One region of the Paraburkholderia youngii genome, then DNA from elsewhere that is predicted to be linked to it. Evidence: predicted binding sites of a transcription regulator. Region 1 holds the regulator's gene; the other holds the start of a gene.
What was found. The regulator FNR, encoded in region 1, switches genes on or off when oxygen is low (the NO sensors DNR and NnrR bind a similar motif). The targets are predictions, from matches to a motif close to TTGATNNNNATCAA.
Positions count from the first base shown of each region.

Region 2: the regulator FNR is predicted to act here: its motif matches at 1,656-1,669, upstream of G5S42_RS10625 (universal stress protein).

Region 1 is NZ_JAALDK010000002.1:959,882-963,291, forward strand. Features, by position in the region: gene G5S42_RS35750 (universal stress protein) at 1-62, shown strand, start outside; gene G5S42_RS35755 (universal stress protein) at 106-567, opposite strand; gene G5S42_RS35760 (response regulator) at 816-1,223, shown strand; gene fnr (fumarate/nitrate reduction transcriptional regulator Fnr) at 1,240-2,022, shown strand; gene G5S42_RS35770 (PAS domain-containing sensor histidine kinase) at 2,145-3,245, shown strand; gene G5S42_RS35775 (universal stress protein) at 3,278-3,410, opposite strand, start outside.
Region 2 is NZ_JAALDK010000001.1:2,283,327-2,286,736, reverse strand. Features, by position in the region: gene G5S42_RS10630 (helix-turn-helix domain-containing protein) at 109-765, opposite strand; gene G5S42_RS10625 (universal stress protein) at 1,078-1,545, opposite strand; gene G5S42_RS10620 (FadR/GntR family transcriptional regulator) at 1,828-2,517, shown strand; gene G5S42_RS10615 (acyl-homoserine-lactone synthase) at 2,575-3,168, opposite strand; gene G5S42_RS10610 (helix-turn-helix domain-containing protein) at 3,324-3,410, shown strand, end outside.

The DNA of each region.
Region 1 (3,410 bases):
AGGCGAGCGGCGCGACGCGCGTCCAGCCAGCCCCGGACAGCGCCGACAGCGGCTCCGCCTGAGCGAACTCGCCTGAGCCGCTAGAAACTGGCTCTGCGCGGCGCTTCAGGGCCGAGGGTAGGCTTGTTCGTCATGCCGCACGATCAGCACCGGTATGTCGGTCGACCGCACGAGCGACTCTGCGACGCTGCCGAGCAGAAAGCGCTGCACGCCACGGCGGCCATGCGTGCCCATCACGATCAGATCGGCCTGGATTTCGTCGGCGACGCGCGCGAGCACCGCCGACACGTTTTCGGCGTAAGCGTCGATCACCCGCACGCCGCCCGGCACCTGCGCCTCGCGCAACAGCTCGCGCGGGCCATCGAGCGCGCGGCTGGCGAAATCTTGCGCCGCGCCCGCCGGTTCCGGCTCGAAAGCCACGTCGGCATTGTCCGACCACTTGCCGTGCCCCACCACGCAGCAGGCTTCGAGCGTGGCGCCCGTCAGCTTCGCGAGCTTCAGCGCCTCGGCGAAGGCGCGCTGCGCGCTGGGACTGTCGTCGAGTGCAACCAGAATTCGTGCATACATGTCGGACTCCCTCTGAAAGCGCTGGCATGACCCGAAGTGGTGCCCTCGCGCGTTTGCACCGACAGTGTGAAGCGCGCCCCGCCACTCGGCTTGACGCTGGTCAACGGGCCGCCGCTCGGCGCTGCCGCTGCTGGACGACATCGCCAGCAACCCACTAGGAATAATCCTACAACCACTACCTGGACTCCTAGCACCGCTTAAAGCGCTGCCGATATGTTTCCAAGATTAGGTCGCCAATACTGGTTGGTATGGACACCGCCCCGTCAGCCACCTTATCGAGAGTCTTCCTCGTCGACGATGCGGTCGAGGTCCGGCGCCGGCTTGCTTGCCTGATCGCGCTGATTCCCGGCATCGAAATCGCCGGCGAGTCGGCGGGCGTCGAGCACGCGTTCGACGACATCGTCGCGAGTCGCGCCGATGTCGCGGTGCTGGACCCGTGCTTCTCGGGCAAGACCGACCTCCTGCTGCTCGCTGCGCTAGCGCGGGTGCGGCCGTCCATCGTCAGCATCGTGCTGACCAATCATGACGCGACGGCGTTTCGCCGCGCGTGCGAAGCGGCGGGCGCCGACTTCTTCTTCGACAAGACCTCGGAGTTCGAGCTCGCCTGCCGCGCCATCGAAGCGATTGCCTATGCGCGTCGTGCGCACCGGGTCTGACCGCCAGGAGCCGATCATGCAAGTTGCCGCAGTCCGTGAACCCCGCCACGACGCGCCTCGCACCTCGCACGTCGTACCGATCCACGTCGCGCCCAGCACCGCGGCGGCACGCCACGCCGTCACGGGCTGCTCCACCTGCGCGATGCGCGCGATCTGCATGCCGCCCGAGCTGACACCGGACGAACTGAGCCGGCTCGATGCGTTGATCTGCGCGACGCGCTCGATCAAACGCGGCGACGCGCTGTATCGCGCGGGCGACGAGTTTCAAAGCATCTACGCGATACGCGCCGGCTCATTCAAAACCGTGGTCATGCATCGCGACGGTCGCGAGCACGTGACTGGCTTCCAGATTGCCGGCGACTCGCTTGGCCTCGACGGCATCGGCGAGGGCAAGCAGAATTGCGATGCGATTGCGCTCGAAGATAGCGTCGTGTGCATCATTCCGTTCGCGCAGCTCGAGGCGATCTGTCGCGAGATCAAACCGATGCAGCATCACATCTATCAGATGATGAGCGGCGAGATCGTGCGCGAATCGAGCCAGATGATGCTGCTCGGCACGATGACCGCCGAACAGCGCGTCGCGACGTTTTTGCTGAATCTGTCGAAGCGCTTCAAGGCGCGCGGCTTTTCCGCGGCGGAGTTTCATCTGCGCATGACGCGCGAGGAAATCGGCTGCTTTCTGGGCATGAAACTCGAAACGGTGAGCCGGATGTTCTCGAAGTTCCAGCGCGAGCACCTCGTCAAGGCGAACGGCAAAACGATCCGCATCGAAGATCCGGAACGACTGGCTCGGGTTTGAGCACCGGCGCGACGCTCGACCCACGTTCGTTCGCGGGACATGCCGGGTGGAACAGGCGCTCCTGAACTGATATAACTCAGTGCGTTGCGGTATGCGACCTTGCGTGGCCGCCTGGAGGAGCGATGGGTCTATCGAGCGGCGAGTCTTCCTGCTTCACCAGTGCTGCGTCCGGGTCGGACGTGTCCGTCGAGGATCGCTATTTCATGTTGGTCGAGGCGGTGCAGGACTACGCTATCTTCATGCTGGACCCCGCCGGCCGCGTCACCAGCTGGAATCCCGGCGCACAGCGCATCAAGGGCTACACGCCCGAAGAAATCATCGGCCAGCATTTCTCGAAGTTCTATACCCCGGAAGACATCGCGGCCGGCAAGCCCGCGCGCGAACTGGAAACCGCCGCAGCCGTAGGCCGCGCCGAGGACGAAGGATGGCGTGTGCGTCGCGACGGCTCGCGTTTCTGGGCTAATGCGGTCGTTTCCGCCGTGCACGATGCGTCGGGCGCGCTGCTCGGCTTCGCCAAGGTCACGCGCGATCTGACCGAGCGCATGCGTCTCGCGGAACTCGAACGCGCGAGCCAGGTATCCACGCACGCGCACATCGCCCGTGAAAACGAGCAGAAACGGATTGCGCGCGAACTGCACGACGATCTCGGCCAACGGCTGACGGCGCTAAAAATGAGCGTCGCGCTGCTCGAAGCGAAGCTGAACAAGCAAGCCGACACTGAGCCGCTTGCGGCGCAAACGCGTGAGCTGCAACAGCAGATCGACTGGATGGCCGCTTCGCTGCGGCGCATCGCCGCCGATCTGCGCCCCCCGCTGCTCGACGACCTCGGACTCGCCGCCGCGCTCGACTGGCTGGCCGAAGACTTCACGAAACGCTACAACGTGCGCTCCAGCGTGCATCTCGAACCCGCCGAGCCGGTATGCGGCGAATTCGCGGCGACGGCGCTGTTTCGCATCGTTCAGGAGGCGTTGACGAACGTCGCGCGGCACGCCAAGGCGAGGCGCGTACGCATCGACATGACCTGCGCGGGCCCGATCGTATCGCTCGATATCGACGATGACGGCGTTGGTGTCGCGCTGGATCATGCGCAGGGAACAACTTCATTCGGGCTGCTTGGCATTCGCGAACGTGTGCGGCAGTTGCGCGGCAACGTGTCGTTCATCAGCTCGCCGGGCCATGGTTTCAGGATCTCGATCCAGATACCAGCCGACGCGCTCGTGTAGTGCTCCACGCCGCCGCGCCCCGCTACCGCGGATTACTCCTCTGGCGCTTCCTCGCTGATTTGCTCGCGCATCAGCAACACCGGACAGGTCGAGAAACGCAGCACCCGCTCCGCCACGCTGCCGATCACGAGGCGCCGCACGCCGCGTCGCCCATGCGTGCCCAGC
Region 2 (3,410 bases), on a different contig from region 1:
CCGGGTCTCCATGCAACACGGTCGCCGTGGGGGCGGTCTGAAAACTTTACCCCCTTGCAGACGGCGTGCCAAGACGAACCGCGCGACCGTTCAGCCCCGGCCAGCCGCTCAGACCTGCCGCAAGCCTTCGAGATCGACGATGTGAATATGCTTGCCCCGCGTGTCGATCAGGCCACGCTTTTGAAATCTTGACAGCGTGCGGCTGACCGTTTCGAGCGTCATGCCGAGGTAGCTGCCCATGTCCTCACGCGTCATGCGCAGGTTGAATTCCGACCACGAGTAGCCGCGCTGCGCATTGCGCTGCGACACGTCCAGCAGGAAGGCGGCGACGCGTTCGTCGGCGGACAGCGAGCCGAGCACCATCATCTGCGCGGCCTCGCTGACGATCTGCGCACCCAGCAGCTTGTGCATGCGCTCCTGGATCGAACCGATTTCGCGACATAGCTGCTTCAGCGCACTGTATGGAACGATGCACACTGTGCTGTCTTCCAGCGCGACGGCGCTGCACGCATGGATGTCCGCGCTGATGCCGTCGAGCCCGAGCGGCTCGCCCGCAAGACGCAGGCCGGTGACCTGCTCGCGGCCGTCGCGGTGGACCATCACGGTCTTCATCGAGCCGGAACGCAGCGCGTAGATGCTGTCGAAGCGGTCGCCGCTGAGATACAGCGCTTCGCCGCGCGGCACCGAGCGCGCCGAGCAGATCAGCGTTTCGAGCTTCGGCAGCTCCTCCGCCGACAGCCCCTGGGGCATGCAGATCTGACGCATCGAACAACTGGAGCAGCGCGCGGCGGTGCGTGCGGTGGCGCGTCCCGCCATGGACTCGCGACTGCCGCTCGCGGCAGAGCCGGCGGAGCGGGTCGAGGAACGGGGCACGGCGGTAGGATTCAGCATGTTCTGCGCGCGATTGATTATTGGTAGTGGTGAAATTGTCCCACCCGTTATGACCCTCAACGGGTGGCAAAGTGACGCGTTCGCTGCTTCGCTTTCCTGGCGACGGTGCTGCCCCGACGAGGGTGGGAAGGTGAGCCGCCGCGGCTTATGTCGTCGTGGCTCACCGTCTTGCGCATGATGACCGTGTCAGACGGGTTGCTTGTCGGCGCCCGCGGCGGACGGTACCAGCAGAACCGGCAGCGTGGCCTGGCGCACGCAGCGTTCGGCGACGCTGCCGAGAATCAGCCGCTGGAAGCCACGCCGCCCGTGCGTGCCCATCACGAGCAGGTCTGCGTTGAATTCGGCGGCGGCGTGCAGCACGATCTCGGCGACATCGCCGAGCGACGAAGCCTCGGAAACCCCCGGGTCGCCTTTCACACCTTGCTCGGCCATCACTTTCGAAAACTCCGCACGCAGCTCCTGGCCTTCCTCGATCAGCCGGTTGCGCAGGATCGACGGGTCGTAGCCGGGCGCCTCGAAGTACATCGGCGTATTTTCGACGACATAAAACGGCCGCAGCACAGCGCCATTCGACTTGGCGAGTTCGAGCGCCGCTTCGAACGCACGGCGCGAGGTATTGCTGCCGTCGACCGCTACAAGGATGCGTTTGTACATATCGGCTCCACGTCAAAAAAGCGTCTGCCACATTGCTAGCCGCGGCGGGGTTTTATTGATCTTTTATACCAATGGAGCTTAGATGATTGCCGGAAAAGATGCACTCGACCAGGATGTAAATCAAACATTTGCCAAATATTCAGACCGGGCGCGGACGAAATGGCGGGCGCGGCGGCGCGCGCGAGTGGCCTTGCATGCTTACAAACCGCATAAGTTTGCTGAAGCTGGAACAAGGTTGGCCTTACAATCAGGCCATATTCAGACAAGCTGGCCAGTCCGCTGATGAACGATCGAAAAACCAAGGGCTTACCCGACCAGATCTACGGCGACATTCTCAACCGCATCCTCGAAGGCGAGTACAAGGAAGGCGAACGGTTGCCAACCGAGCATGCGCTGGCGGAGCGTTTCGCCACGTCCCGGCCGACCGTGCGCGAAGCGCTCGCGCGATTGCGGGCCGACGGCATCATCTCGACGCGGCACGGCTCTGGAACGACCGTCGCGCGGCGCCCCGACCCGGACGTGCGCCGCTTCGCGCCGCTCGAAACGCTGTCCGATATCCGCCGCTGCTATGAGTTTCGCATCGTGACCGAGGCGGGCGCGGCCGCGCAGGCAGCGCTGAAGGCCGACGCCCAGGACATCGCCGCGATCCAGCATGCGTGGGACGAGCTCGAGCGCATCATCGAGGCGCAGGGCATCGGCGCGAAGGACGACTTCCTGTTCCACCAGGCGGTCGCGCGGGCGTCGAAGAATCCGTTTTTCATCACGGTGATGTCGTTCATCGAGGAACAGATCCTGTTCAGCATGAACCTGTCGCGCAATCTGTCGCTGGTCAAAACGGTGGAGCGGCAGCGGGTGGTGCAGGCCGAGCACATGGCGGTGCTCGACGCGATCCGCCGCAAGGACTCGGCGGCCGCGGGCGCCGCGATGCGCGCGCATCTCGAGAACGCGCTGGAACGGATGTTCGGTTCCTGAGTCCGCGCGCGCGGGTGAAGGTGTCGAGATTTCGGTGCGGCCACGCTCCGGCGCGGCTCAAGCCGCGTCGGCGACCGGCCCGAATAGTGAGGTCAGCGTTTTCGCGCTTACCGCGACGTCGAGCGCAACGGCCCGTTCGACGCCGATCTGCAGCGGCGGCCCGAGCCGGCTGATATCGAGCCCGGCACGGCGCAGCATGCGCTCGATCGGCGTGGTAGTCACCGTGACGTAATGCGTGATGCCCATGCGCTGTGCGAAGCGCATCACTTCCTGAATTGCGCGAATTGTCATATCCGTGAAACCAAAAGACTGTTCCTCCCCGTTGGTTTCGATCGCCCAGCGGCTGAGTTCCCAGATATGTCGGCCGACCGGCGCGGCCGCGCCATGCAGCAGTTGCGGGAAGGTGTCTTTCAGCATGTTCGGACCTTCGGTCGGCATCAGTCGCCAACAGCCGCGCAACCGTTCGTCTTCGCCCTGAATCAGCATGTAGTACGGCCCGAGCGCGTCGTAGCCGTCTATCTCCATTCCCGCGATGGTCGGAATTTCCCAGCCGAGCCGGCCGTGAAAGACCCGGGCGCGCAGCCGGTACATCTCGTTGATCAGTTCGTTGTCGAATTCCTGCCGGAGTCCAATACGGATCGTGGTTTGCATGACGTTCTCCTGTGCGTGTCGGGTACTGCCAGATACGCAGGAAAACTTATGCATTCTGAATCTTTGCGCCACCTACCTACCTGGATAGGTGTGGATGCTTATCGGGTATCGCAAAATTCACACACGTATCCGCCCCCAACCTACAAGGGTCCAAAATGGAACTCCTCGACAATCACTGGCAACCGCAAACCCACCTCCAGGCGCGTCCCTCGGAGGTCTCTTCGGCAGTGGATCGTGTTCTG